One region of the Streptomyces sp. NPDC002588 genome, then DNA from elsewhere that is predicted to be linked to it. Evidence: riboswitches for the same ligand, from Rfam matches in the RefSeq annotation. Region 1 holds a riboswitch; the other holds the start of a gene.

Region 1 (14,877 bases):
CCGGCGTGGACACCGGCTGCGCCAACGTGCCCGGCACGGTGAACGCCGACACCTGGCTGAGCGTCGACGTGCCGAAGATGGTGCGGGACAACTTCCGGGCCGAGCCCGCCCCCAAGGGCTGGGCGGTGGCCGGGTACTCGGCCGGGGCACACTGCGCGGCCAGGCTGGCCCTCGCCCACCCCGACCGCTACCGGGCGGCGGTGAGCATGTCCGGCTACAACGACCCCGCAGGCGAACGGGACTCGCTGACGGCCCAGGACCCCGCCCTGCGCCGCGCCACCGACCCCGCTCTGATGCTCGCCCGGGCCGCGGCTCCGCCCGCCGTGGCGCTCTACGTCTCCGGCCAGCCGCACGACGGCTACGAGGACGGACTCGCCCTCCAGCGGGAGGCGAAGGCACCCACCACCGTGCACGTGGTCTACATACCGAAGAGCGCGGGCGGCCACAACATGGCGTTGTGGCGGCCGCAGCTGGTGCCGGTGTTCCGCTGGCTGACGACCCAGATGGATCAGCACCGGATCACCGCCCGGGGGACTGCTCCTCGCGTACCGTCGAGCGCCGGTTCCACGCACGAGGCGCTCGCCAGTGGAACCGGATCGCGAGCAGCCGCAGGCCGAAGGCGGTGACGGCCGCGAGGCCGCCGGCCGCCGGGGTGAGGGCGTCGTAGCGGATGCAGAGCACCACCATCGTGGCGCCGACGATGGCCGGTACCGCGTAGAGGTCACGGTCCCAGCGCAGCAGCGACGGCACCTCGTTGGCCAGCACGTCCCGCAGCACTCCCCCGCCGACGGCGGTCGCCAGACCCAGGGCCGCCGACGCGGTCAGGCCGAGGCCGTGGTCGTACGCCTTCATCGTGCCCGTGACGCAGAACAGGCCGAGGCCGGCCGCGTCGAAGACGTTCACGGCCGCCTGGATGCGCTCCACCTGGGGGTGGAGGAAGATCACCAGGACGGCCGCGAACAGCGGGGTGAGGAAGTACCCCAGGTCCGTGAAGGCGGCCGGGGGCACGGCCCCGATGACCAGGTCCCGGAACAGTCCTCCGCCCAGCGCGGTGACCTCGGCGAGCACGGCTATGCCGAACACGTCGAAGTTCTTGCGGACGGCCAGCAGCGCGCCGGAGATGGCGAACACGAAGATGCCGGCCAGGTCGAGCCCGTGTTGGACGGAGGGACTGAAAATCTGCTGGATCACCCTTATATTGTCACCCAACGGCGACCATGGACCTTACAAAGCCAGGTGATACGGCTCTACAGGGACGGTTTCCCTGTGGTGAACAGCCAGGTCTGGAACAGGTCGTCGAGCTGCTGCCCGGAGATCTTCTCGGCGAGGCGGATGAAGTCGTCGGTGTCCGCGTTGCCGTAGCGGTGCAGTTTCGTCCAGGTCGGGAGCAGCCTGAAGAAGGCGGTGTCGCCGATGCGCTCGCGCAGCATCTGGAGGGTCATCGCGCCGCGCTGGTAGACGGCCGAGGCGAACATGGTGTCGCGCTGCGGGTCGCCGACGACCGTCTGCCAGAAGGAGGAGGTGCCGGGACGGGAGTCGTATCCGGCCAGGAAGGAATCGTGCGCCGAGCGGGTGCCCTGGTGTTCGGCCCACAGCCACTGGGCGTAGGTGGCGAAGCCCTCGTTCAGCCAGATGTCCTTCCAGTGCGCCACCGAGACGGAGTCGCCGAACCACTGGTGGGCCAGTTCGTGCACGATCGTCGTCTCGTTGCGGACGGCGGAGTACACCGGCTTCGACTGCACCTCGAGCGAGAACCCGGCCTGCGGCATGTCGTCGACGATCGCACCGGTCTCCTCGAACGGGTACGGGCCGAAGACCTGCGACCAGTAGTCGGTCGCGGCGGCCGTCACGCCGTACACGTCGACGCTGTTGCCGTTCGTGAGCACGGGGTCGATGGCGACGTAGATCGGGGTGCCGCCGGGGGTCGTCCCGGTCTTCACGTCGAACGTCCCGATCGTGGCGGTCGCCAGGTAGGTCGCCATCGGCTTCGACTCGCGCCAGTGGGTGTAGGTCGAGGCGCCCTTGTCGTACGCCGAGACCAGCCGGCCGTTGGAGACGGCGGTCAGGCCCTTCGGCGCCTTGATCCGGATGTCGTAGGTGGCCTTGTCGGAGGGGTGGTCGCTGGACGGGAACCAGGTGGACGCGGCATTGGGCTCACAGGCGACGAAGACGCCGTCGGCGGTCTTCATCCAGCCGTAGTCCGAACCGAAGACGATGGGACCGTTGAGGGGTTCGGGGATGCCGCCGTAGGTGACGGTGACCTCGAAGGTGCGGCCCTTGCGGAGCGTTCCGCTCGGAGTGACCCTGATCTCGTCGCCGTCACGGGTGAACTGCGCCCGTCTGCCGTCCACCTCGACCCGGGTGACCTCCAGTTTCTGCAGGTCCAGATCGAAGGACGAGAGGTTCTGGGTGGCGCGGGCGGTGATCGTCGTACGGCCGTCGAGGCGGTCGGTGTCGGGGTCGTACGCCAGGCCCAGGTCGTAGTGGCGGGCGTCGAAGCCGCCGTTGCCGAGCCGGGGGAAGTAGGTGTCGCCGATGCCGGCCGCTCCGGGAGCCGGGGCGGAGGACGCGGCGATGGCGAAGAAAGAAGCCGCCGCGGTGGCGACGGCTGTGAAACGTGCCGAACGGGAGAGTAACAAGGGTCGTCCCTTTCGCGCGTGCCGATAATCGGACACGGACGACTCTGATCTCTCCCGTTCGGGCATGTGCATGACTTTGCCAACTCGTCATGCGCTACTTGTCGGTTGACTCCTGGCCGTCCGCCTTCGCCGCCTCGGTCTTCGTGACCTCGGGAGCCTCCTCGGACGAGGCGACCTCCGCCGCCACCGCCGCCGAGGTCTCCGCCGACTCGGCGAGGACCTCGTCGGCCACCAGCTCCGCAGCCTCCTTCGCGACCGTCAGCAGGACGGTGTCCTGCGGAGCCTGGTCCGCGAAGTTCTCCGGGTGGTGACAGGCGACCTGCTGGCCGGGCCGCAGCTCCAGCAGGGGCGGCTCGGTGGTCTTGCAGACCTCCGTCGCCTTCCAGCACCGGGTGTGGAAGCGGCAGCCGCTCGGCGGCGAGATCGGCGAGGGCACGTCGCCCTTGAGCAGGATCCGCTCGCTCTTGGCGTTCTTGCGCCGGGGGTCCGGGATCGGCACCGCCGACATGAGCGCCTTGGTGTACGGGTGCATCGGCGACTTGTAGAGCAGGTCGCGGTCGGCCAGCTCCACGATCTTGCCGAGGTACATCACCGCGATCCGGTCCGAGACGTGCCGGACGACCGAGAGGTCGTGCGCGATGATCACGTACGTCAGGCCGAGCTCCTGCTGAAGGTCGTCGAGCAGGTTCACCACCTGGGCCTGGATCGACACGTCCAGCGCGGAGACGGGCTCGTCGGCCACTACCAGCTTCGGGTTCAGCGCGAGCGCGCGGGCGATGCCGATGCGCTGGCGCTGGCCGCCGGAGAACTCGTGCGGGTAGCGGTTGTAGTGCTCGGGGTTGAGACCGACCACCGACAGCAGCCGCTGCACCTCCTTCTTGATGCCGCCCTCGGGCGCCACGCCCTGGAGCTTGAAGGGGGCGCCGATGATCGTGCCGATGGTGTGGCGCGGGTTCAGCGAGGAGTACGGGTCCTGGAAGATCATCTGCACGTCGCGGCGCAGCGGGCGCATGCCGCCGACGCCGAGGTGCGTGATGTCCTTGCCCTGGAACTCGACCTTGCCGCCGGTCGGTTCGAGGAGCCGCGTGATCAGCCGGCCCATGGTCGACTTGCCGCAGCCGGACTCGCCCACCACACCGAGCGTCTCACCGGAGCGGACCTCGAAGTCCAGACCGTCGACCGCGTGCACCGCCCCGACCTGCCGCTGGAGCAGGCCCTTCTTGATCGGGAAGTGCTTCTGCAGCCCGGTGACCTTGAGCAGCACCTCGCCGTCGGACCGACGGGTCTCGGCAGCCTGCGCGGGAATCGTCACCGCTTTCTCGTCACTCACAGCTTCGGCGCAATCTCTTCGGTCCAGATACGCTCCCGCTGCTCCGGCTCAAGGTGGCAGGCCGCCCAGTGCCGGCTGCCGACCTCGGCGAGCTCGGGACGGACGGTGCGGGTGACGTTGTCCTTCGGGAGGTCCGCGTACGGGCAGCGCGGGTTGAAGGCGCAGCCGGACGGGACGTTGATCAGGGAGGGCGGGGAGCCCTTGACCGGGATCAGGCGCTCCTGCTGCTCGCGGTCCAGCCGCGGCATCGAGCCGAGCAGACCCCAGGTGTAGGGGTGCCGCGGCTCGTAGAACACCTTGTCCGCCGGGCCGCGCTCGACACACCGCCCGCCGTACATCACCAGGATGTCGTCGGCGAGTTCGGCGACGACGCCCAGGTCGTGGGTGATGACGATGACCGCGGAGCCGAACTCCTTCTGCAGATCACGGATGAGGTCGAGGATCTGCGCCTGGACGGTCACGTCGAGGGCGGTCGTCGGCTCGTCCGCGATGAGCAGTTCGGGGTTGTTGACCAGCGACATCGCGATCATCGCACGCTGACGCATACCGCCGGAGAACTCGTGCGGGTAGTTGTCGACGCGCTTGTCGGGCTGCGGGATACCGACCCGGTCGAGCATCTCCACCGCGCGCCTCTTCGCGGTCTTCTTGTCGACATCGTGGTGGATCCGGTACGCCTCCACGATCTGCTGGCCGATCGTGTAGTACGGGTGCAGCGCCGACAGCGGATCCTGGAAGATCATCGCCATCTCGCGGCCGCGCAGTTTGCGCACGTGGTCCGGGTCGGCGGACAGCAGTTCGGTGCCGTCCAGCCAGATCTCGCCGGAGATCTGCGCCTTGCGCTTGCCGTACTGGCCGGCGGTGTGCAGGCCCATGATGCCGAGCGAGGTCACCGACTTGCCGGAGCCGGACTCGCCCACGATACCGAGGGTCTTGCCCTTCTCCAGCTGGAAGCTGAGCCCGTCGACGGACTTGACCAGGCCGTCGTCGGTCGGGAAGTGCACCTTGAGGTCACGCACTTCGAGGAAGGAGGACGGCGCCGGGGAGGCGGGGGTGGGCTCGCCCACGGCCGCTCCGGTCTTGCTGAGGTCGGTCATGCGAGCCTCACTCGGGGGTCGATCACGGCGTAAAGGATGTCCACCACGAGGTTGGCGACGAGCACCGCGAGGGAGGTGATCAGGGTGACGCCCAGGATGACGGGCAGGTCCTGGTTCTTGATGGCGCCCAGGACCGCCTGGCCGAGGCCGGGCAGGTTGAACGCGGTCTCGGTCAGGATCGCGCCGCCGATCAGGGCGCCGAGGTCCATGCCGAGCATGGTCAGGATCGGGGTCATCGTGGAGCGCATGGCGTGCTTGCCGATGACGACCTGCTCCTTGAGGCCCTTGGCGCGGGCGGTGCGGATGTAGTCCTCGCCGAGGATCTCCAGCATGGTGGCGCGGGTGATCCGGGCGTACATCGCCGCGTACAGGAACGCGAGGGTGATCCACGGCAGGATCATGCCGCCGAACCAGCCGCTGAAGCTGTCTTCCAGAGGCACGTACTGCCCGTCGAACAGATTCAGTCCGTAGACGAAGATCGACAGAGCGATCATGCCGGTGAAGTAGATCGGCAGGGAGACACCGGAGAGCGCGATGACCATCGCGCCGCGGTCCCACAGGCTGCCCCGCTTGAGAGCGGAGAGCACACCCGCGGCGACACCGAAGACCAGCCACAGCACGGCGGCACCGAGCGCCAGTCCCAGGGTGACCGGGAAGCGGTCGGTGAGTACCGGCCAGATGGCCTGCTCGCTGCGGAAGGAGTAGCCGAAGCACGGGGCGGCGCAGTGGATGGTGTCCCCGCCGCCCGTGTAGGTGCGGCCGGCGAAGATGCCCTTGAAGAACTCCCAGACCTGGACGTAGATCGGGTCGGCCAGACCCAGCTTCTCCCGCACGCCCTCGACGGACGCGGGGTCGGCCTGCTTGCCCACGAAGCTCAGCGCGATGTCGACGCCCGCCCACTTGGGGATCAGGAAGAAGATGCCGAAGACCACCATGACGATGACCACGAGCATCACTGCGGCGGCGAACAACCGCCTGATGAGATAAGCGAGCACAGCTCTCGGCCCGCCGCGGACCGCGGGCCACCTCCGGTCTCCCCCCACTGTCTTATGGACGTTGGGGGGGGACCTCCAGGTGGCCCGCGGTCACGCCGCGCCGGCCTTCACCTGCCTTTCGTGCCGTTCGGCGGGTGTGCCGGGGTTTACTTCTTCGGGTTCTTCAGGGCGAGGTTCACGAAGTCGTACGTGCCGTTCGTGCCCGCGCTGGTGTAGACGTTCGCCAGGTTGTCCGAGCGCCAGTTGATGGTCTTCTCGAAGGTGAAGGGCAGGTAGTACGCGCCTTCCATCACCTTGTGGTTGATCTCCGTGGCGATCTTGGCCTTGCCGGCGTCGTCCAGGGTCGTGACGTAGCTGTCGAACAGACCGTCGATGGTCTTGTCCTTGATGAGCGCGTAGTTGTTGTTGGCGCTCTGCGCGATGTACTTGCTGTCCCACAGCGGCAGACCGAAGCCCTGGACCGACGGGAAGTCGGCGCCCCAGCCCATGATGATGATGCCGTAGCCCTTCTTCGCCACGTTGGTGGGGCTACCGATGATGCCGGAGGACTGCGAGCCGTCGTACTGGTCGATGTCGGCGGTGATGCCGATCTTCTTCAGCGACGCCTGCAGGGACTGGGCGGTGGCCACCTCGACCGGCTTGTTGTTGCGGACCGCGATGGTGGTCTTGAAGCCGCTCGGCTTGCCGCAGGCCTTCAGGGCCTCCTTGGCCTTGGCCACGTCGCCGGACTTGCCGGCACCGGAGATCCCGTACGGGTCGTACTTCTGGCCCTCGCCACCCGGGAGGAACGGCGGCAGCATGTTGGTGCCGATGTCGCCACCGGCGACCGGGCCACCGCGCGCGGTCTGCAGCGACACGTGGTCGGCGCCGTAGATCACGGCCTTGCGGCACTCGATGTTGTCGAACGGCTTCACGTTCTGCGGGAAGGCCGCGTACCGGATGTAACCCGTGGTCGGGTTGTCCAGGTTGGCCTTGTGCTCCTTCAGGGCGGTGGTGCGGCCCTGCGGCGACATGCCGGTCTGGTTGATGTCGAGGTCGATGTCACCGTTGATCAGACGCTGGTCGAGCTGGTTGGCGTCCGAGAAGAACTTGACGGTGATCTTGTCCGGGTAGGCCTTGCGGATCGGGTCCGAGGCCTGCTTCCACTCGGTGTTGCGGACCAGGGTGAGGTCCTTGCCCGGGGTGTAGGACTCGAACTTGTACGGGCCCGAGGAGAACGGGTGCAGCGTGTACTTGGCCTTGGTGTCCTTGTCCTGACGGACCGGGGAGGCCGAGACCAGGGACAGGATCTCCTCGAAGTCCGAGTTGGCCTTGGGGAGGTGGAAGACGATCGTCTTGTCGTCGGGCGTGTCGATCGCCTTCAGACCGAGCTTGTCCTTGGAGGTGTCCTTGTAGGGGCCCTTGTAATCGCCCTTGGGGTCAAGGATGTCCTTCAGGTACGTCGGACCGCCGGAGAGGACGTCCTGCGCCCACACGCGCTCGATGCCGTACTTGATGTCCTTGGACGTGATCGCCTTGCCGTCCTCCCACGTGCTGCCGTCACGCAGGGTGTACGTGTAGGTCTTGCCGTCGTCGGTGACCTTGGCGAGACCGGTGGCGAGATCCGGGGTGAGCTCGGAGCCGGCCGCGCCGGGCTCGGCCTTGTTCGTGACGAGCTGACGGCTGTAGTAGCGGGCGAAGTTCCACATGAAGCCGTAGTAGCCGCGCGTGGTGTCCCAGAAGTCGGCGTCCTGGGCGCCGCCGAACTTCAGCGTGCCGCCCTTCTTGGCGAGGGAGGCCTGGGCGACCTTCTCGTTCGCGGCGTTGTAGCCGGCGGCGCCGGTGGCCGAACCCTTGCCGTTGTCACTGTCACCGCCGCCGCACGCCGCCGTGGTCAGCAGCGCGGCGACCGCGGCGGCAGCGGCAAATGCCTGCTTCCGCCGCCCTGTGGTGCGTTGGGTAGTCACGATCTCGGATCCTCCGGATAGATGAGAGACCCCGTGTGAAGGCCACGGGACGTTTGGGGTGCGGCTGTGGTGCGGGCTGTGAGGTGAGCTGTGGTGCGGCGGTTCAGCGGGACGCCTTCGGGTCGAGCGCGTCCCGGACGCCGTCGCCGAAGAGGTTGAAGGCCAGCACGGTGATGAAGATCGCCACACCCGGGACCACCATGTACATGGGGTCGGACTCGTAGTAGTCGATCGCGCTCGAGAGCATCTGGCCCCAGGAGGCGGTGGGCGGCTTGACGCCCACGCCCAGGAAGCTGAGGGCCGCCTCGGTGAGGATGTTGGTCGGGATCATCATCGTCGTGTAGACGACGATCGGGGCGACGAGGTTGGGCAGCAGTTCCTTGAACAGGATGTACAGCCGCCCGGCGCCCAGCGAGCGGGCGGCCTCGACGTACTCGCGCTCGCGCAGCGACAGGGTCTGACCGCGCACCACGCGTCCGATGTAGGGCCAGCCGAAGAAGCCGATCACCACGATCATCACGAACACGCGCACGCTCGAACCGGTGAGCCCCAGCAGGTTGCTCGGCATGACGGAGACCAGCGCGATGATGAACAGCAGCTGGGGGAAGGCGAGCAGACCGTCCATGACCCGGCTGATGACGGAGTCGACCCAGCCGCCGAAGAAGCCGGCGAGGATGCCGAGGACGGTTCCGAAGATCACGGCGACGATCGCGGACAGGAAGCCCACGAGCAGCGAGATACGGGCGCCGTAGAGGATGCGGGCGAAGATGTCACGGCCGTTGACCGGCTCGACGCCGAGCAGGTGGTCGCCGCTGACGCCGCCCAGAGAGCCCGTGGGCGTGCTGAACAGCGGGTCGATGAGGTTCTCGTGATACTCGTTCGGGTCCTGGCCGAGCAGGCTGGTGATGACCGGGGCGAGGAGCGCGACCACGATGAGCAGGAGCACGACTACGCCGCCCGTGAGAGCGAGCTTGTCCCGCTTCAGCCGCTCCCAGGCGATCCGGCCCAGGGAACGGCCCTGTACGGCCTTGGCGCCGGCGGTGGCGACCGCCGCTTCGTCGGCCGCGCTCGGGGCCGCTTCCGCGGTCGGCTCGTGCAATGGTGCCGTCATCTGGCAGGGACCCCTCTCAACCGGCGGTGGCCGGCCCACACTTGCCGCTGTGGCGGCGTGATCGTCCGTCGTACACAGGGACGAAGTCCCCTGGACCGGGAGTCTTCAACGCTTTGGCGATCTGTAGCCAGAGTTGGCGGCGAAAGGATGCGCAAACGTGATGCGGGTAAGAGGATTCCGTTATCCGGACGCGGGGTAACGGGGGTCGGACGGCGACGTAGTAGGTCACACCGGGTGAGAAAAGGACCAATCGTCGCCATCTACGCGCGAAGATCCCCGGAGGAAATCTCCATCCGACCGGACGACGGTGTCCGAGAGTGACGAGCCGACAAGAAGCGTTGATGTCCGGGGTGTTCCGGATGTCCGAAATCAGTATCTGCCGGTGGGCGGGTAGCCGTAGCCTCCCGCGGGAGCCTGGGCCGGGGCGGCGGGAGCGTGAGCCTCACGGTCGTAGAACGGCCGGGCACTCGCCCGCATCCACATCACCACCGGGTCGTGCTCGTCGGTCATCGCGACCGTCGACACCGGCAGTCCGTCCGGTACGGCTCCGATCGACTGCTGCATCATCGCCCGAACGGCGTCCACGGCCGGCGGCGAGGTGTCGTACACGTCGAGCCCGATGGCCAGATAGGGCGCGCCGAGAGCCGGCTGCACCCAGGCGCGGCGCAGGGCGCGGACCACCGGGGTGCGATGGGCGTTCTGCGCGAGCAGTGCGTAGAACTGGGGGATCTCGATGCCCGGTTCGGCGAGTCTGAGCGGTCCGGCGGGCTGGCGGTCCAGGCCGGTCGCGATGCGGCGCAGATCCAGCCAGGGGATGCCGACGCCGCCGCCGGGGGTGTGCGGGTTCAGCCAGAGACCGTAGTGGTCGGGGTAGAGGGTGCGGGCCACGTCGACCCCGTCGACCACCTCGTACGCCCGGTTCCAGCCGCTGGCCGAGAGCTCCTGGGCGGAGGTGACACAGGGGGCGTAGCCGTGGCCGTCCACCTCCATGTTCCCGTACTGGGCTTCGGGGGAGCCGGCCCGGCCCGTCCACAGAAGCATCCAGACCTGGCCGGAGGAGGGGGTCGCGAGCGCGCGCAGGAGCGCCTCGTAGGCGTCGTAGCGCCCGGGCGTGACCTGGCGCAGCATGTGCTCGACCTGTCCGGCCGCGATGCCGCTGGCGCTCACCTGTACCGCCCCTTCTTTTTTGTTCTGCCCCGCGTTGTGGTCCAGCTTAAGCGCCATCTGTGACAGGACCCGTTGTGCGTTCGCGCGTGCGGGTCGTGTGCGGCTCGTCGAGCCCCGCCGCAAAGCCGCCGGCCGATACGGCACCGCGCCCTTGCGGCGCCGCCCCCGGCCGCGGCACTAGTGGCCCTTTGTGTAGAACGGGCGTATGCGGTCCCTCATCCACTCCCCCACCGGATCCTGTGCGACGTCCAGAAGAATCAGGTTGACCGGCCACTTGACGGAGACCCGGCCCATCGCCCGGCCCAACGCGTCCAGCGGGAGTTCGCGGAGGTCGCCGTCCAGGTGGGTGAGTTCGACGCCGACGAACATGACCGGGTCGGCCGTCTCGACGGCGGCCAGGCAGCGGCGGGCCGTCAGGACCACTCCCGTCGCCTCGAACTCTGCGGAGGCCGCGGCGAGGAAGTCCATCGGGTCGTCCTGCCAGTCGGGCTCGAAGAGGCGGACGCGGCCGCCGCTCGCGGGGCCGTCCAGCATGGTGCGGCCCGCCCGGCACAGCTCGGCCACGGCCGGCGGGGGCAGCGGGACGGCCACCACGCCGTCCGGGTTGACGAGGATGCCGAGTTGCGGGGGCAGCCCGCGGGCGAACTCCACGGCCGGGGCGATGGTGAACGACATGTGCGAGCCGACGACCTGACGGAACTGTTCCTCGGAGCTGAACACCGGCACATAGGCCTGGCCCTCCAGCTCCACCGTGGGGAGGTCGAGGGGGCCGCTGTGCGGGCCGCCGCCGCTGGGCAGGGGCACCCAGACGAAGCTGCGGCCGAGCACCTCGACGATGCGGCCGCCGGCGCCGGGCATGCCGAGGGAGGCGGAGAGCACCTCCTCCAGCTCGTTGCCGGGCCATCCGCCGTGCGGGTGGGGGTGTGCTTGCGCCGGGAAGTCCGGGGAGACCGGGAAGTCCGCCGGGGGGAAGTCCATCTGCCTACCGCCTGCTGGGAACCGCTGCTGTGGCTGAAAGGCTAGCGGGTGCACCGGGACTTTCCTCAGCCCTTGGCGTCCGCATCCGGTTCGGGGGCCTCACCCGGTGAAGCCGATCCGGCTCAGGGTGTCCGCCGCGTCGCGGTCGAGCAGGACCGCCGAGCCGACGCCCGCCGGGAGCCGGCCCTTCTCCACGGAACGGATGAGGCGGGCGGCGGCCCTGCGGTGGCGCAGGAAGGCGTATCGCGAGACGCCGCGGCCGCGCTCGCGCTGGCCCTCGATCGCCAGGTCCGGGGTGACGTCGAGCAGCAGCAGGTGGAGGGCGCCGCCGCGGCGGCGGGCCTCGCGGGCCAGCCAGTCGCGGACCCAGGCCTGCGTCCCGCAGTCGTGCACGACGACGCCCTCGCCGGCCCGCAGGGCGCGGCGCAGTCCGGCGTAGTGCGCGAGGCGGACCAGGGGGCGGTAGACGGCGTAGGGCACGAACCGGGGGGCGAGGGCGTCCCAGCGGTCGCGGGTGTCCTGGGAGTCGATCCGGACGCCCCGGACGGCGCGCCGCATCAGCGTGGACTTGCCGCTGCCGGGCAGGCCGGTGACCACGACCAGGTCCCGGTGGCCGAAGAGCAGGCCGTGCGGGCTGTGGCCGGACCGCTCGCGCAGGTCGCGGACGACGGGTGCCGGGCGCTCGCCGCACCGCTCGCGGGCCTGGGCGGCGGGCTGCTTCGGCAGCGCGATGCCCGTGGTCGTGGCGTACGCCGTGGTCCTGTTCACCGTGATCGTCCTCCCCTTGGGCTCGGAGATCCTCTGCCCGTCGAGTGTAAAGAGAAGGTAATACCCGGCGTCCAGCGTTTTTGTGCGCGTACTGCCACAGGCCGGTTACAGATGCCGCTCTGCCGCGCGCGGGCGGGGCGTGCAATGATGAGCGCGCCAACTGCATACCGGCCGTTTGAATCCGCGCGGGAGAGTCCCCAGCAGCAGTTTTCGCCGGGGCGCCGAAGGAGCAAGTCCCTCCCTTGAATCTCTCAGGCCCCGTTACCGCGCGGGCGAGGCACATCTGAAAAGCGGACCGCCCTTGCGGTGGTCCCACCCAAGGTGCAAGTCATGCCCCGCGCGGTCATGGCGAACCTCTCAGGTTCCGATGACAGATGGGGAGGAACGACCCCGCCTGTCGTCCACGCCTCGTATCCATGCCTTGGGAGACAACCGTCCGATGAGCAGCACCCACATCCGTCGTACCGCGCTCGATGCCGTGCATCGCTCGCTCGGCGCGACGATGACCGACTTCGCCGGCTGGGACATGCCCCTGCGCTACGGCTCGGAGCGCGACGAGCACAACGCCGTCCGCTCGCGGGCCGGCCTCTTCGACCTCTCGCACATGGGCGAGATCACCGTCACCGGCCCGCAGGCGGCCGCCCTGCTGAACCACGCGCTGGTGGGCGACCTCGCCTCCGTGGGTGTCGGCCGCGCCCGCTACACCATGATCTGCCGGGCCGACGGCGGCATCCTGGACGACCTGATCGTCTACCGGCTCGCGGACACGGAATACATGGTGGTCGCGAACGCCTCCAACGCCCAGGTGGTCCTGGACGCGCTGGCCGAGCGGGCCGGGGGCTTCGACGCGGAGGTGCGCGACGACCGGGACGCGTACGCGCTGATCGCCGTACAGGGACCGGAGTCACCGGGGATCGTGAAGGCGCTGACCGACGCCGACCTCGACGGCCTGAAGTACTACGCGGGCCTGCCCGGCACCGTCGCCGGGGTGCCCGCCCTGATCGCGCGCACCGGGTACACCGGCGAGGACGGCTTCGAGCTGTTCGTGCGCCCTGAGCACGCGGTCGAGCTGTGGCAGGCGCTGACCAAGGCCGGCGAGGGCGCCGGGCTCGTCCCGTGCGGTCTGTCCTGCCGCGACACCCTGCGCCTGGAGGCGGGCATGCCGCTGTACGGCCATGAGCTGTCGACCTCGCTCACCCCGTTCGACGCCGGACTCGGGCGGGTGGTGAAGTTCGGGAAGGAGGGCGACTTCGTGGGGCGCGAGGCGCTGGCCGAGGCGGCCGACCGTGCCGCTTCGAAGCCTCCGCGCGTGCTGGTCGGCCTGGTCGCCGAGGGCCGCCGCGTCCCGCGCGCGGGGTACGCCGTCGTCGCCGGCGGCGAGGTGATCGGCGAGGTCACCTCCGGTGCCCCCTCCCCCACGCTGGGCCGGCCGATCGCGATGGCCTACGTCGACGCCGCGCACGCGACGCCGGGCGCGCCGGGTGTCGGCGTGGACATCCGGGGCAGTCACGAGCCGTACGAGGTCGTGGCGCTGCCCTTCTACAAGCGCCGCAAGTAGCCGCCGGGAGCGGTCGGGCGCGTGACCCCGCGCACATTTCCGCTGCTCACACCGGTCTTCCGCAGTCCCTCATTCATCAGCACTCATCCGCGTACAGGAGAATTCAGGCCATGAGCAACCCCCAGTCGCTGCGCTACAGCAAGGAACACGAGTGGCTGTCGGCCGCCGCGGACGGCGTCTCGACGATCGGCATCACCGAGCACGCGGCCAACTCGCTCGGTGACGTGGTCTTCGTCCAGCTGCCGGAGGTCGGTGCCGCGGTGACCGCGGGCGAGTCCTGCGGTGAGCTGGAGTCGACCAAGTCGGTCAGCGAGCTGTACTCGCCGGTCGACGGCGAGGTCGTCGAGGTCAACCAGGACGTGGTGGACGACCCGGCGCTGGTGAACTCCGCCCCCTTCGAGGGCGGATGGCTGTTCAAGGTACGCGTCGCGGGCGAGCAGCAGGACCTGCTGTCCGCCGACGAGTACACCGCCTACATCGCCGGCTGAGGAGTCGTAGACGCATGTCCGTCCTGAACACGCCCCTGCATGAGCTCGACCCGGAGATCGCCGCCGCGGTCGACGCCGAGCTGAAGCGCCAGCAGTCCACCCTCGAGATGATCGCCTCGGAGAACTTCGCTCCGCTCGCGGTCATGGAGGCGCAGGGCTCGGTGCTGACCAACAAGTACGCCGAGGGCTACCCGGGCCGCCGCTACTACGGCGGCTGCGAGCACGTCGACGTGGCCGAGCAGATCGCGATCGACCGGATCAAGGAGCTGTTCGGCGCCGAGTACGCCAACGTCCAGCCGCACTCGGGCGCCTCCGCCAACCAGGCCGCCCTGTTCGCGCTGGCCCAGCCCGGCGACACCATCCTGGGCCTGGACCTGGCGCACGGCGGCCACCTCACCCACGGGATGCGGCTGAACTTCTCCGGCAAGCAGTTCGACGTCGTCGCGTACCACGTGGACGACCGGACCGGTCTGGTCGACATGGCCGAGGTCGAGAAGCTGGCCAAGGAGCACCGCCCGAAGGTGATCATCGCGGGCTGGTCGGCGTACCCGCGGCAGCTGGACTTCGCGGAGTTCCGCCGGATCGCCGACGAGGTCGAGGCGTACCTGTGGGTCGACATGGCGCACTTCGCGGGCCTGGTGGCGGCGGGCCTGCACCCGAACCCGGTGGAGTACGCGGACGTGGTCACCTCGACCACCCACAAGACGCTGGGCGGCCCGCGGGGCGGCATCATCCTCGCGAAGTCGTCCTTCGCCAAGAAGCTGAACTCGTCCGTCTTCCCCGGCTTCCAGGGCGGCCCCCTG
Region 2 (14,877 bases), on a different contig from region 1:
TGGACCGGGTCTTCGCCCGGCAGGAGTACCGCCGGGCGTTCCCGGGAGAGATCGGGGACCTGTATTTTCCGGCCAGCGTCTTCGACTCGTACACGGGGTCGCTGCTGCGGAACGTCGACACGTCCGGGATCGCGGAGTCCGGGCTGAAGGTCGTGGTCGATGCCTCGAACGGCAGTGCGGGGTTGGTGCTGCCGAGTCTGCTCGGAAAGCTCGGGGTGGACTCGCTGACCATCAATCCCGGTCTCAACGAGTCCCGGCCGACGGAGACGGGTGACCAGCGGCGCTCCGGGCTCGTACGGCTGGGGGAGATCGTGGCCTCGTCGCGGGCGGCGTTCGGAGTGCGGTTCGACCCGGTGGGTGAACGGCTGTCCCTGGTGGACGAGAAGGGCCGGATCATCGAGGACGACCGGGCACTGCTCGTGCTGCTCGACCTGGTGGCCGCGGAGCGGCGCAGCGGGCGGGTGGCGCTGCCGGTGACCACGACACGGATCGCCGAGCAGGTGGGGGCCTACCACGGCACGCAGGTCGAGTGGACGACGACCTCGCCCGACGACCTGACGAGAGTCGGGCGGGACGAGTCGACGATCTTCGGCGGGGACGGCAAGGGCGGATTCATCGTCCCCGAGTTCAGCAGTGTCTTCGACGGCACGGCGGCCTTCGTCCGGCTGATCGGGCTGGTGGCCCGGACACAGCTCACGCTCAGCCAGATCGACGCGCGGATCCCGCGGGCGCACGTCCTCAAGCGTGACCTGGCGACCCCGTGGGCCGTCAAGGGGCTGGTGATGCGGCGAGTCGTCGAGGAGGCCGGAGACCGCTTCGTGGACACCACGGACGGGGTACGGGTGGTCGAGACGGACGGGCGCTGGGTGATGGTGCTGCCCGACCCGGCCGAGGCCGTCACCCATCTGTGGGCGGAGGGGCCCGACGACGCCTCCGCGCAGGCCCTGCTGGACGAGTGGTCGGCGGTCGTGGACAGCGCCGGCCGCTGATTCGGCGCCTACGCGCGCGTGCCGGACAGGCGTCCTCTCCGGGGGCCTGTCCGGCACACCGGTGGGGCCATTCGGAGGTAGTGGCCGCGACATGCGACGATGTGCGGCATGCCGCAGCAGCCCCCCGTTCGGAGCACACCCGCGCGCGCGTCGCGCCCGGACGCGTCCATGTCGCTGCTCACCAACGTCATGGACCACAGCCTCGACGAAGGCTATGCCGAGGCCGCCGCCCGGAAGCGGGCGGACGGCAGCGGTGGCCTGCCGAAGACGGTGCGGGCGAAGCTCGGTCTGGCGGCGGGGCTGGTACTCGCGGCCCTCGTCGTGACGGTGGGGGCGGCGCAGGCCCGGGTGGCGGCCCCCGTCGTGGCCAAGGAGCGGGAAGAGCTGATCGACCGCGTCGACCGTGAGACCGAGGCGGCGGACAAGCTGCAGAGCTCCGTGGACGAGCTGCGCGACGACGTGAGCGCGCGGCAGCGGGAGGCCCTCGAGCAGAGCGGGGGCGGTGGGGGGACCGACCTGGTGGGCATCCTGTCGGGCGCCGTCGCGGTGCACGGACCCGGCGTGAAGCTGGTCGTGAACGACGCCAAGGAAGCCACCACGGGTGGTGACGGCAACCCCCGTGAGACCTCGGGGTTCTCCGACACCGGCCGGATCCGCGACCGTGACATGCAGCGCGTCGTCAACGGGCTGTGGGAGTCCGGCGCCGAGGCGATCTCGATCAACGGGCAGCGGCTGACGTCGCTCTCGGCGATCAGGGCCGCGGGTGACGCGATACTGGTGGACAACAAGCCGTTGGTGCCGCCGTACACGGTGCTCGCGGTGGGGGACGGGAAAAACCTCAGCAGCCGGTTCCAGAACAGCGCGGACGGGGTCTACCTGAGTGTCCTGCAGGACAACTACGACATCCGGACGGCGATCTCCGTGCAGAAGGACGTCCGGTTGCCGGCCGCACCGAGTGTGATCGTACGTACAGCACAGCCGAGAACTGAGAAGGACGCATCGTGATCGCCGTATTGGGCCTCGTCGTGGGAGTCGTGGCGGGCCTGCTGGTCCAGCCCGAGATCCCGGCGGCAGTAGTGCCGTACCTGCCGATCGCCGTGGTGGCGGCTCTGGACGCCGTGTTCGGCGGCCTGAGGGCCATGCTCGACGGGATCTTCGACGACAAGGTCTTCGTGGTGTCGTTCCTGTCCAACGTGGTCGTGGCCGCGTTGATCGTCTTCCTCGGCGACGAGTTGGGTGTGGGGTCGCAGCTGTCGACCGGTGTCGTGGTCGTGCTCGGTATCCGGATCTTCTCCAACGCGGCCGCGATCCGCCGGCACGTCTTCCGGGCGTGAGACCGATGGGTGACAAGGACGAGTCGTCGGAGAACAGGCTGCGCAAGGAGCTGCCGGAGGAGGTCCGGGCGGTGCCCTCCGAGGAGGGGGAGTCCCAGGCGCCGGCCGAGCCCGCGCTGACCGGCCGGCAGCGGCTGGTGAACGGGCTGTGGCCGCCGCGGGTGACCCGGGCCCAACTGATCGTCGCGCTGCTGCTGTTCGGGCTGGGCTTCGGCCTGGCCGTCCAGGTCGCGTCCAACAGCGACAGCGGGAACGCGTTGCGGGGGGCGCGCCAGGAGGATCTTGTGCGCATTCTCGATGAACTGGACGACCGCAGTCAGCGTCTTGAGGACGAGAAGCAAGGGCTCGAGAAGCAGCGGGAGGAGCTGGAGAACAGCTCCGACCAGGCCGAGGAGGCCCGGAAGCAGACAGTGGAGAAGGAGCGGCAACTGGGCATTCTCGCGGGCACGGTGGCCGCGCAGGGGCCCGGTATCACCATGACCATCGAGGACACGAAGAAGACGGTCGAGGCGGACATGCTGCTCGACGCGATCCAGGAGCTGCGCGCCGCGGGCGCGGAGGCGATCCAGGTCAACGGTGTGCGTGTGGTCGCCGGCACCTACCTCTCGGATTCCGGCGACAGCGTGAGCGTCGACGGGAACAAGATCAACGCGCCGTTTCGTTTCAAGGTCATCGGCAATCCGCAGGACCTCGAACCGGCCCTGAACATCCCTGGAGGCGTGGTGCAGACTCTCGAGAAGGAGCAGACCACGGTGACCGTCGAGCGGTCGGGCAAGATCGTCGTGGACGCCTTGCGGGCGGCGAAGCAGCCTGACTACGCTCGGTCGTCCTCGCAGTGAACCGGGGGTGCATGGGGGTCGTCCGGCAGGGGCATGAGGTTGCGGGGGGTCGGCGCACCGATCGGGTGGTGCGTGGTGGAAACTGTCTGGTGGATACGGACGTTGTGAAGATGTCCGGGTCGGCCGGTGTATTCAGTCAGGGTTCGTCCTGCCCCACGGGCGGGTCTGTTTCGGTCAAGGGGAATCGCCCGTGAAGTTGTTTGCGAAGTTGTTCGGCAAGAGCGCGCGAGAGGGCAGCGACAACGCGACTGCCCGTCATCGCGCACAGCCCGACGAGGAAGGCCAGCGGCCGCTGTTCCGGGACCAGGTGGGTGGTCCGGGCGGCGACATTCCCGGAGGTCAGGGTGCGGCGTCTGTTGACCCCGCCCAGTCCGGCGGCATAGGTTTCGGCCAACCGTCAACCTCAAGTACGGGTGGAGGGTTTTCTCCCATGTCGGCCCTGGTGTGTACGAGGTGCGGTAACCGCAACGCGGAGAACAGCCGCTTCTGCTCCAACTGTGGCGCGCCGCTGCGTCCCGGTCTGACGCCCGAGCGTGCGTCGGAGACGACCTCCACCATCTCGATCTCCGGTCTCGAGGCCTACGACTCCGAGGTCACCGGTCAGACCCAGCTGCCGGCGCTCTCTCCGGAGGCGCAGGCCGCGGTGGACGCGCTGCCGCTGGGCTCCGCGCTGCTGGTGGTGCGACGCGGTCCGAACTCGGGCAGCCGCTTCCTGCTGGACAGCGATCTGACCACGGCCGGACGGCACCCGCAGAGCGACATCTTCCTGGACGACGTGACGGTCTCGCGTCGGCACGTGGAGTTCCGGCGCAATCCGGACGGCACGTTCAAGGTCGCGGACGTCGGCAGTCTGAACGGCACGTACGTCAACCGTGAGCGGATCGACGAGGTCGCTCTGGCGAACGGTGACGAGGTGCAGATCGGCAAGTACCGGCTGGTCTTCTACGCGAGCCAGCGGGGCTACTGACCCTCCCCCGGATTCCATCCGGGGGGAACCCAGGGAAGGTCCATGCTTCAAACACCGAGGGGCGGTGCCGGGCACGGCACCGCCGCCGCGGACGGTGGTCTGATGAGCATCGGCACCGTGCTGAACGCGCTGCGCGACGAGTTTCCCGAGGTCACCATCTCCAAGATCCGCTTCCTTGAGGCGGAGGGGCTGATCGAGCCACAGCGCACCCCGTCGGGGTACCGCAAGTTCAGCGCGCAGGACGTCGAGCGCCTGGGGCACGTGCTGAGGATGCAGCGGGACCACTATCTGCCGCTCAAGGTGATCCGGGAGCATCTGGACGCCATGGAGCGCGGTGAGGCCGTCCCGTTGCCGACCGTGGGCCGGCAGCGGGACGGGGAGGTCGTCCTGGAGCCTTCCGAGGGGCACACCGTGGCCCGGATCGGGCGGGCCGAGCTGCTCGCGGCCGCCGGGATCGACGAACCCGAGCTGGCGGAGTGGGAGTCCTACGGGCTGCTCACGCCGTTGGCGGACGGGGTCTACGACGCCGAGGCGGCCACCGTGGCCTCGCTCGTGGCCGAGCTGGGGCGGTTCGGGATCGAGCCCCGGCATCTGCGGGTGATGAAGGCCGCGGCCGACCGTGAGGCCGGTCTTGTGGACCAGGTGGTCGCGCCGCTCAGGCGTCACCGCAACCCGCAGACCAGGGCCCACGCCGAGGCCCGTGCGAAGGAGCTCGCGGGGCTCACGGTCCGGCTGCATGCGGCGCTGGTGCAGACCGCGCTGGGCGTTCGGTTGCCCTGAGCCACCGGTTTCGCCCTGGGCGGATCGGTCACCCGTTCCCGGCCCGACTACCCAAACGTCCCGGGCACGGCCTAGGGTTGCTGTGTGAACGAGCTCGATGTCGTAGGTGTCCGGGTCGAGATGCCCTCCAACCAACCGATCGTGCTGCTGCGTGAAGTGGGAGGCGACCGTTACCTCCCCATCTGGATCGGACCGGGGGAGGCGACGGCGATCGCCTTCGCCCAGCAGGGCATGGCCCCCGCACGGCCGCTGACCCACGACCTGTTCAAGGACGTGCTGGAAGCCGTCGGCCAGGAGCTCACCGAAGTGCGCATCACGGATCTCCGCGAGGGTGTCTTCTACGCGGAGCTGGTCTTCGCCAGCGGCGTGGAGGTGAGCGCACGGCCGTCCGACGCCATAGCGCTGGCTCTGCGCACCGGGACGCCGATCTACGGCAGCGACACCGTGCTGGACGACGCGGGCATCGCCATTCCGGACGAGCAGGAGGACGAGGTGGAGAAGTTCCGTGAGTTCCTCGACCAGATCTCGCCCGAGGACTTCGGCACCAGCAACCAGTAGCCGCCGTCTCCCGCCGGACGCCGGGCTCGCCGACGACTCCGGCCGACGCCCTGGTCAGGGCAATTGCCAGCGGCGAGTGAGAGCGTCCTACGGCCTCTTCTCAGGGCATTCGGCTAGCCTTTCCCCGCGGCGGGGTGCGGGAAACCACTCTTAGGGTGATTATCACTCGGCGTGGCGAGTGTGGCGATCGTTGACGCACCCCTGGTGACTGCCTACCGTCGATAAGGCAGGTCAAGGACGGAGGTCGGCGTGAGAAGCAGCGGCGACGGTACGGCTGGGGGTGCCCCCGGACTCGGTGTCGGGGGGAGTGGTCCGTATCCGCTTTACGGCAGCGCGGCCGATCACGCTCCGCAGCGACCGGCGGCCGTGCCGAGCAGCGGAGGGGCGACGTCCATGGCGTCCGAGCAGATCGGCTACCGCGGCCCGACGGCCTGTGCGGCCGCCGGCATCACCTACCGGCAACTCGACTACTGGGCACGCACGGGTCTCGTCGAGCCGAGCGTGCGGGCCGCGTACGGGTCCGGTACGCAGCGTCTGTACAGCTTCCGGGACGTCGTCGTCCTGAAGGTCGTCAAGCGGTTCCTCGACACCGGGGTGTCGCTGCAGAACATCCGCACCGCGGTCCAGCATCTGCGCGAGCGCGGCTTCCGTGACCTGGAGCGCATGACGCTGATGAGCGACGGCGCAACGGTGTACGAGTGCACCTCGCCGGACGAGGTCCACGCGCTGCTCCAGGGCGGTCAGGGCATTTTCGGGATCGCCGTGGGCGTGGTGTGGCGGGACGTGGAGAGCGCCCTGTCGCAGTTGCACGGCGAGCGGGTCGACACCGGTGAGACGCTCGTCGGTCACAACCCGGCGGACGAGTTGGCCCGGCGGCGCAACCGGGCGGTCTGACGCCCTGAGGGCTGCCCTGGGCGGCCGCGCGGTGCTCGTCACGGGGTCATTGTCAGTGGCGTGGTGCAGCATCGGAGATGTGAGAAACGCGTCCACGATCCTGCATCTCGACATGGATGCCTTCTACGCCCAGGCGGAGCAGGCGTCCAAGCCGAGTCTGCGCGGGAAAGCCGTGATCGTGGGGGGTCTCGGGCCGCGCGGGGTGGTGGCGACCGCCTCCTACGAGGCGCGGGTTTTCGGGGTGCACTCGGCGATGCCCATGGCCCAGGCGCGCCGGCTGGCGCCGAACGCGGCCTACCTCGTGCCGCGCTTCACGTTCTACCGGACCATCAGCGACCAGGTGATGGGGCTGCTGCGGGCGTTGTCCCCGTTGGTGGAGCCGCTGAGCCTCGACGAGGCGTTCGTGGACCTGGAGGCGGGTGGAGCGGCCTGGGACGGCGAGTCGGCGCGGCTGGCGGGGGTGCGGCTGCGGGCGGACATCCGGGCCGTGACGGGGCTCACCGGGTCGGTCGGGCTCGCCGCCTCGAAGATGCTCGCGAAGATCGCCTCGGAGCAGGCCAAGCCGGACGGCCTGGTCCTCATCGCACCGGGGACCGAGCGGGCCCTCCTCGGCCCGATGTCGGTGCGGACGCTGCCCGGGGTCGGTCCGGCCACCGGCGACCATCTGCGGCGCGCCGGGATCACCACGGTCGACGAGCTCGCCGAGGCGGGTGAGGACGAGCTGGTGCGCCTGGTCGGCAAGGCGCACGGTCACGGGCTGTACGCCATGGCGCTGGCCCGCGACGACCGGCCCGTGGTGGCGGAGCGGGAGGCCAAGTCGGTGTCGGTCGAGGACACCTACGACGTGGACATCCATGACCGGGTCCGGGTGGAGCTGGAGGTGCAGCGGCTGGCGGAGCGGTGTGTGCGCAGGCTGCGCGGGTCCGGGCTGTCGGGGCGGACCATCGTGCTGAAGGTGCGGCGGTACGACTTCTCCACGCTCACCCGGTCCGAGACCCTGCGCGGGCCCACGGACGATCCGGCGGTGGTGCGCGAGGCGGCCCGGCGGCTGCTGGACTCCGTGGACACGACCGGCGGGGTACGGCTGCTGGGGGTCGGCGTCAGCGGTCTGGCCGACTTCACTCAGGAGGATCTGTTCGCGCAGGCGGCCGAGCGGGGGGCGCCGGGGGAGCAAGAGGACATCGGTGAGGAGGAGCCTCCGCAGGAGCGCACCGGGGAGGAGGCGGCCCCGGCGGAGCACCACTGGCGTCCCGGGCACGACGTCCGGCACTCCGAGCTGGGGCACGGATGGGTGCAGGGCAGCGGACTGGGCCGGGTCACCGTCCGCTTCGAGACGCCGGACTCGCCGCCGGGGCGGGTGCGGACGTTCCGGATCGGCGATCCACAGCTGACGCCGGCGGACCCGTTGCCGCTGGTCCGACGAAGACCGGGGGAGGACGGCGGCGCGGGGGACCCGTCCGGCGCAGTTCCGGTGGTGGAACACGGGAACACGCGGTGAGCTTGGTTCGTCACAGAGAGTGAGAGGAGAGCGGAGGGAGGGGGGAGGGGAGGTGGCTCCGAAGGGGGAGGGTCAGCTCTCGTCGGTGCCGGCCAGCCTGCCGAAGTCGTGGTCCGGGAAAGGAGGAGCAGCGGAGACGTCGAGGCCGTAGTGGTGGTAGAGCTGGAGTTCCTGCTCCGGGGAGAGATGGCGGCCCACGCCGAAGTCGGGGGCGTCCTTGATCAGGGACCGGTCGAAGGGGACGTGGAGGGTGCCGTCGACCAGCTTGCTCGGCTCCAGCGGGACGAAGGCGTCCCGGGAGAACAGACCGGTGCGTATGGCCGCCCACTCGGGCACGCCGGTCGCGTCGTCGAGGTAGACCTCGTCGACGGTGCCGATCTTGGTGCCGTTGCGGTCGAACGCCTTGCGGCCGATCAGGTTGCGCGGATCGATGTCGGTCTGCACGTGCCCTCCACTTGGTCGCAACTCATCCGTAAGCACTACAAAAGAGCACATTGGCACGAGCGGCCACTCGAGAGGCGTCGTTGACCTCGCTGATAGTCTGACTACGGCTGCTGACCCCGTGCGGGAGAGTCCTCCGAAAGATCGTCGGAGGCGCCGAAGGAGCAAATCCTCCCCGGAATCTCTCAGGCCCACGTACCGCGCGGACGAGGTCACTCTGGAAAGCAGGGCGGATGTCGACGGCGTCGACGGCCTTCGTCCTCACCGACGGTGAAAACCGGCTGCCCGGGTGGCGGCCGGTGAAGCTCTCAGGTTGAGATGACAGAGGGGGAGGCCGTCGGGGTACCCGCGTCGTGGTGCCCTTCGAAGGTCGTGTCGGACCAGGAGGCCTCAGAAATGACCGCCGATCGCATTCCGCTCTCCGAACTCGAACAGGGAATCCCCTTCGAGCAGCGTCATATCGGGCCCGATCAGGAGGCGCGGGCCAAGATGCTCGCGCAGGTCGGGTACGGCTCGCTCGACGAGCTCACCGCCGCCGCGGTACCGGACGTGATCAAGAACGCCGACGCGCTGGACCTGCCCGGCGCGCGGACCGAGGCAGAGGTGCTGGCCGAGCTGCGGTCGCTGGCCGACCGCAACCAGGTCCTCGACTCCATGATCGGACTCGGCTACTACGGCACCTTCACGCCGCCGGTGATCCTGCGCAACGTCATGGAGAACCCCGCCTGGTACACGGCCTACACGCCCTACCAGCCGGAGATCTCGCAGGGCCGCCTCGAGGCGCTGCTGAACTTCCAGACCATGGTCGCCGACCTGACAGGGCTGCCGACCTCCGGTGCCTCACTGCTCGACGAGGGCACGGCCGCCGCCGAGGCGATGGCGCTGTCCCGGCGGATGGGGAAGAACAAGAAGGGCCTGTTCCTGATCGACGCGGACGTCATGCCGCAGACGATCGCCGTGATCGAGACCCGCGCCGAGCCGACGGGCGTGGAGGTCGTGGTCGCCGACCTCGCCGACGGCATCCCCGCCGAGCTCGCCGAGCGTGACATCAACGGCGTGCTGCTGCAGTACCCGGGCGCCTCCGGGGCCGTACGCGACATCAAGGGTGTCATCGAGCAGGCGCACGGGCTCGGTGCGCTCGTCACCGTCGCCGCCGACCTGCTCGCGCTGACACTGCTGAAGTCGCCCGGTGAGCTGGGCGCGGACATCGCGGTCGGGACCACGCAGCGGTTCGGTGTGCCCATGGGCTTCGGCGGTCCGCACGCCGGCTACATGGCCGTCCACGAGAAGTTCGCGCGGAGCCTGCCCGGGCGGCTGGTGGGCGTGTCCGTGGACGCGGACGGGCACAAGGCCTACCGGCTCGCGCTGCAGACGCGGGAGCAGCACATCCGGCGGGAGAAGGCCACCAGCAACATCTGCACCGCGCAGGTGCTGCTCGCGGTCATGGCCGGAATGTACGCCGTCTACCACGGACCCGACGGACTGCGGGCGATCGCCCGGCGGACGCACCGGTACGCCTCGATCCTGGCCGCCGGGCTCACCGCCGGTGGGGTGGAGATCGTGCACGGCGCCTACTTCGACACGCTGACCGCGCGGGTGCCGGGGAAGGCCGGCGAGGTCGTCGCCGCCGCGCGGCAGCGCGGGGTCAACCTGCGCCTCGTCGACGCCGACCAGGTGTCCGTCGCGTGCGACGAGACCACCGCGCGGGCCCAGGTGACCGCCGTATGGGCCGCCTTCGGGGTGGACGGCGACATCGAGGCGCTCGACGCCGCCACCGAGGAGGCCCTGCCCGCCGGACTGCAGCGGTCCGACGCGATCCTCACCCACCCCGTGTTCCACCTTCACCGCTCCGAGACGGCGATGCTGCGCTACCTGCGCCGGCTCGCCGACCGGGACTACGCGCTCGACCGCGGCATGATCCCGCTGGGCTCCTGCACCATGAAGCTCAACGCGACCACCGAGATGGAGCCGGTCACCTGGCCCGAGTTCGGGCAGCTGCACCCCTTCGCGCCCGCCGAGCAGGCCGAGGGATACCTCACGCTCATCCGTGAGCTGGAGGAGCGACTCGCCGAGGTCACCGGGTACGACAAGGTGTCGCTCCAGCCGAACGCCGGTTCGCAGGGCGAGCTGGCCGGGCTGCTCGCCGTACGCGGATACCACCGGGCGCAGGGGGACGAGCAGCGGACCGTATGTCTGATCCCGTCCTCCGCGCACGGGACGAACGCCGCGAGTGCCGTGATGGCCGGCATGAAGGTCGTCGTCGTGAAGACCGCCGACGACGGCGAGATCGACGTCGAGGACCTGCGGGCGAAGATCGAGCAGTACCGGGACGAGCTCGCGGTCCTGATGATCACGTACCCGTCGACGCACGGCGTGTTCGAGGAGCACGTCGCGGACATCTGCGCGCAGGTCCACGAGGCGGGCGGACAGGTGTACGTCGACGGCGCCAACCTCAACGCACTGGTCGGGCTGGCCGGCCCCGGGCACTTCGGCGGTGACGTCTCGCACCTGAACCTGCACAAGACGTTCTGCATCCCGCACGGCGGCGGCGGTCCGGGTGTGGGGCCGGTGGCCGTGCGCTCGCACCTGGCGCCGTATCTGCCGAACCATCCGCTGCAGCCCGCCGCCGGGCCCGAGACGGGTGTCGGGCCGGTCTCGGCCGCGCCCTGGGGTTCCGCGGGGATACTGCCGATCTCCTGGGCGTATGTGCGGCTCATGGGCGGGGAGGGGCTCAAGCGGGCCACGCAGGTGGCGGTGCTCAGCGCCAACTATGTCGCCAAGCGGCTCGAACCCCACTACCCGGTGCTCTACACCGGCCCCGGCGGGCTGGTGGCGCACGAGTGCATCATCGACCTGCGGCCGCTGACCAAGGCCACCGGGGTGAGCGTCGACGACGTGGCCAAGCGGCTGATCGACTACGGTTTCCACGCGCCGACGATGTCGTTCCCGGTGGCCGGGACGCTGATGATCGAGCCGACCGAATCCGAGGACATCCTCGAGCTGGACCGGTTCTGCGAGGCGATGATCGCGATCCGTGCGGAGATCGAGAAGGTCGGCTCGGGCGGGTGGCCGGCCGAGGACAACCCGCTGCGGCACGCCCCGCACACCGCTGCCGCGCTCGGCGGGGAGTGGGAGCACGCGTACACGCGGGAAGAGGCCGTCTTCCCGGCCGGCGTGTCCGCCGCGGACAAGTACTGGCCGCCGGTGCGCCGTATCGACCAGGCCTTCGGCGACCGGAACCTGGTCTGCTCGTGCCCGCCGCTGGACGCGTACGAGGACTGAGCGAGCACGCGCGAGGGCCCTGTCCGCCGCGGACGGGGCCCTCGCGCGTTCACGCGGTGGCCAGGGACACCTCGGTCGCCTTGATCAGCGCGACGACGTCGGAGCCGACGAAGAGGCCGAGGTCGGTGGCCGCCTCCTTGGTGATCACGGCGGTGAGTTCGCCGCCGTCGAGGGAGACCTTCGCCGAGGCCATGACCCCGCCGATCGTGAGGCCGGTGAGCGCGCCCGGGAGCTGGTTGCGGATCGAGAGACCGTCGACGCGGCCGGTGGCGAGGGAGACTTCCGTCGACTTCACCAGGGCGCGGACGGCGGATCCCTCGGCGAGGGAGAGGTCGTCCGCGGCCTCCAGGGTGATGGCCGCCGTGAGGTGCTGGCCGCCGTCCAGACGGATCTCGACGGTGGCCATGACCTCGCCGGGGTGAACGGCGGTGACGGTGCCGGGGAGCTGGTTGCGGATGCTCAGGGTCATGGGCACCTACGGTAGGGCTCCGATCCACTTATGCCGGGTATGCATGGGTCTGTGCCGCCTTGACGGTCGCCCAGACCGCGGCACCCGGGTGCAGATCGAGTTCGGCCGCGGCGACCGTGGTGAGGTCGGCGGCGAGGGGGAGTTCCCCGGCGAGGTCGGCGCGGATCTGGTCGCCGTGGGTCTCCAGTCCGGCGACCTCGCAGCGCCAGAGGTTGCGGGCGCTGGCGCCGGTGGGGCGGCCGCGGTGAAGGGTGACGGCGCTGGGCGGGAACGCGACGAACGCGGGGCCGGACAGGATCTCCGTGGTGGTGATCTTCGGGCCGGTGTCCAGGCGGACCGTGTGGCCGTCGGCGTGGCCGCGGTAGAGGTTGAGGCCGACCAGTTGAGCGATGTAGTCGGTACGCGGGTGGCGGGCGATGTCCGCGGGGGTGCCTTCCTGGACGACCCGGCCGTCCTCGACGACGACCAGACGGCCGGCGAGGACCATCGCGTCCAGCGGGTCGTGCGTGACGAGGACGGCGACGGCCTCGAACTCGGCCAGGTGACGGCGGAGCTGGGCGCGGATCTCCAGGCGGGTGCGGGCGTCCAGGGCGGCGAGGGGCTCGTCGAGGAGGAGCAGCCGGGGGCGGGTGGCGAGGGCGCGGGCGAGGGCGACGCGCTGGGCCTGGCCTCCGGAGAGCCGGCGCGGCTTGGCGCCGGCTTGCGCGGTGAGGCCCATGCGGTCCAGCCACTCGGCGGCCCGGGCGCGGGCCTCCGCCTTGGTGGCGCCGTGGCAGCGGGGGCCGAAAGCCACGTTGTCCAGGGCCGTGAGGTGCGGGAACAGCAGATAGTCCTGGAAGACCACGCCGACCGGGCGGGCCTCCGGCGGCGTGCGCTCCAGGGCCGCACCGTCGAGGCGGAGCCGGCCGCCGGTGAGCGGGACGAGTCCGGCGAGGGCGCGCAGGGCGGTGGTCTTGCCGGCGCCGTTCGGGCCGAGCAGGGCGACGACGTCGCCGGGGGCGGCGGTCAGCCGGACGTCGAGGCGGAAGGCGCCGCGGTCGACGACGAGGTGGGCGTCCAGGCCCTGGCCGGGCGCGGGCGGAGTCGCGGTCTCGCTCTCGGTCACGGAGGCATCCTCGCGCAGGGCGCTCATGACGGCGTCAGCCAGCGGTCGCGCAGCCCCGCGAGGACGGCGATCGAGACGGCCAGCAGGACCAGACTGAGGGCGATGGCGGCCTCCGGGTCGCTCTGCAGGGCGAGATAGACGGCCAGCGGCATGGTCTGGGTACGGCCCGGGAAGTTGCCGGCGAAGGTGATCGTGGCGCCGAACTCGCCGAGGGCGCGGGCCCAGGCCAGGACGGCGCCCGCCGCGATGCCCGGCGCGATCAGGGGCAGGGTGACCCGGCGGAAGGCGGTGAAGCGGGAGGCGCCGAGGGTGGCGGCCGCCTCCTCGTAGCGCGGGTCGGCCGCCCGGAGGGTGCCCTCCACGCTGATGACCAGGAACGGCATCGCCACGAACGCCTCCGCGACCACCACACCGGCCGTGGTGAACGGCAGCGTGACGCCGAACCACGAGTCCAGCCAGCGGCCGACGACGCCGTTGCGGCCGAGGGCGAGCAGCAGGGCCACACCGCCGACCACCGGCGGCAGCACCAGCGGCAGGGTCACCAGGGCGCGGACCAGACCACGGCCGGGGAACTCGGTACGGGCGAGGAGCCAGGCCAGCGGGACCCCGATCACCAGGCTCACCGCGGTGGCCGCCGTCGCGCAGATCAGGGAGAGCCGCAGTGCCTGCCACACCTCGGCGCTGGTCAGCTCCTCGGGGAGGCTGTGCCAGGGTGCCCGGACGAGGAGCGCGACCAGGGGCATGAGCAGGAAGACCAGGCCGAGCAGGGCGGGCAGGAGCAGGGCGAGCGGGACGCCCGTGCGGAGGCGGGCGCGCCGCGGCCCGCCCTGAAGGGCGTCCGAGGCGGCCTGCTTCACCGGTGGGCTCACGGCCGGGGTCACGGCTTGAGGAACCCGGCGTCGGACAGGACCTTCCGGCCCTCGGCGGACCGCACGAGGGCGATGAACGCCTTGGCGGCCTCGGCGTTCGGCGCGTCCTTCAGCAGGGCGATCGGGTAGTCGTTGACGGCGTCGGCGGACTCGGGGAACTCCACGCCCTCCACCTTGTCACCGGCGGCGTGCACATCCGTCTTGTACACGACCGCGGCGTCGGCCTCCTTCAGCTCGACCTTGGTCAGGGCCGCCTTGACGTCCTGTTCGTAGGAGACCGGGGTGAGCTTGAGGCTGCCGGCCTCCAGCGCCTTCTGGGCGGCGGCGCCGCACGGCACCGTCTTGTCGCACAGGACGACCTTCAGGCCGGACCTGGTGAGGTCCTTGAGGGAGGAGACCTTGTCCGGATTGCCCGGCAGGGTGGCGATCTCCAGCCGGTTGCGGACGAAGGTGACCGGCTCCGTGGCGTTGTCCTTCGCGTCCGTCACGATCGCCATGGTCTTGGGGCTGGCGGAGGCGAACACATCGGCCGGGGCGCCGCCGGTGATGCTCGCGGCGAGGGTGTCGCTGCCGCCGAAGTTGAAGGTGACCTTCGTGCCGGCGTGCGCCTTCTCGAACTCCTTGCCCAGCGTGGTGAAGCTCTCCTTGAGGGAGGCGGCCGCGAAGACCGTGACGGTGCCGGAGAGCTTCGGGGAGGCGGGCGCCGAGGAGTCCGGCTTCGCGGACGCGTCCCCGGAGTCGTCGGAGGAACATGCGCTCAGGGCCAGCAGCGCGGCGACTCCCGTGCCGGCCACCTGAAGGGCGCGGCGGGTGCGGCGCTTGGTGCGGGTCATCACGGTGTACTCCTCGGTC

Evidence for each region. Region 1 has a riboswitch for glycine ahead of gcvT (glycine cleavage system aminomethyltransferase GcvT). Riboswitches for the same ligand answer to the same signal wherever they lie in the genome.
Region 2: linked by a shared signal. The riboswitch ahead of gcvP (aminomethyl-transferring glycine dehydrogenase) and the one ahead of gcvT (glycine cleavage system aminomethyltransferase GcvT) in region 1 are both predicted to bind glycine.

Annotation. Positions count from the first base shown of each region.
Region 1 covers NZ_JBEOWF010000004.1:267,773-282,649, forward strand. Annotated here, with positions in the region: gene ABT057_RS07135 (alpha/beta hydrolase) at 1-626, shown strand, start outside; gene ABT057_RS07140 (trimeric intracellular cation channel family protein) at 520-1,191, opposite strand; gene ABT057_RS07145 (M1 family metallopeptidase) at 1,248-2,639, opposite strand; gene ABT057_RS07150 (ABC transporter ATP-binding protein) at 2,734-3,969, opposite strand; gene ABT057_RS07155 (ABC transporter ATP-binding protein) at 3,966-5,063, opposite strand; gene ABT057_RS07160 (ABC transporter permease) at 5,060-6,058, opposite strand; gene ABT057_RS07165 (ABC transporter substrate-binding protein) at 6,205-8,004, opposite strand; gene ABT057_RS07170 (ABC transporter permease) at 8,108-9,115, opposite strand; gene ABT057_RS07175 (enhanced serine sensitivity protein SseB C-terminal domain-containing protein) at 9,485-10,282, opposite strand; gene ABT057_RS07180 (enhanced serine sensitivity protein SseB) at 10,460-11,260, opposite strand; gene ABT057_RS07185 (AAA family ATPase) at 11,360-12,034, opposite strand; glycine riboswitch at 12,205-12,305, shown strand; glycine riboswitch at 12,306-12,412, shown strand; gene gcvT (glycine cleavage system aminomethyltransferase GcvT) at 12,468-13,586, shown strand; gene gcvH (glycine cleavage system protein GcvH) at 13,697-14,074, shown strand; gene glyA (serine hydroxymethyltransferase) at 14,089-14,877, shown strand, end outside.
Region 2 covers NZ_JBEOWF010000051.1:66,496-81,372, reverse strand. Annotated here, with positions in the region: gene ABT057_RS40875 (sugar phosphate nucleotidyltransferase) at 1-989, shown strand, start outside; gene ABT057_RS40870 (DUF881 domain-containing protein) at 1,098-1,994, shown strand; gene ABT057_RS40865 (small basic family protein) at 1,991-2,323, shown strand; gene ABT057_RS40860 (DUF881 domain-containing protein) at 2,329-3,162, shown strand; gene ABT057_RS40855 (zinc-ribbon and FHA domain-containing protein) at 3,245-4,129, shown strand; gene ftsR (transcriptional regulator FtsR) at 4,172-4,909, shown strand; gene ABT057_RS40845 (bifunctional nuclease family protein) at 4,994-5,467, shown strand; gene ABT057_RS40840 (MerR family transcriptional regulator) at 5,717-6,361, shown strand; gene ABT057_RS40835 (DNA polymerase IV) at 6,441-7,859, shown strand; gene ABT057_RS40830 (PRC-barrel domain-containing protein) at 7,932-8,303, opposite strand; glycine riboswitch at 8,415-8,511, shown strand; gene gcvP (aminomethyl-transferring glycine dehydrogenase) at 8,697-11,582, shown strand; gene ABT057_RS40820 (TOBE domain-containing protein) at 11,632-12,051, opposite strand; gene ABT057_RS40815 (ABC transporter ATP-binding protein) at 12,080-13,156, opposite strand; gene modB (molybdate ABC transporter permease subunit) at 13,180-14,025, opposite strand; gene modA (molybdate ABC transporter substrate-binding protein) at 14,034-14,858, opposite strand.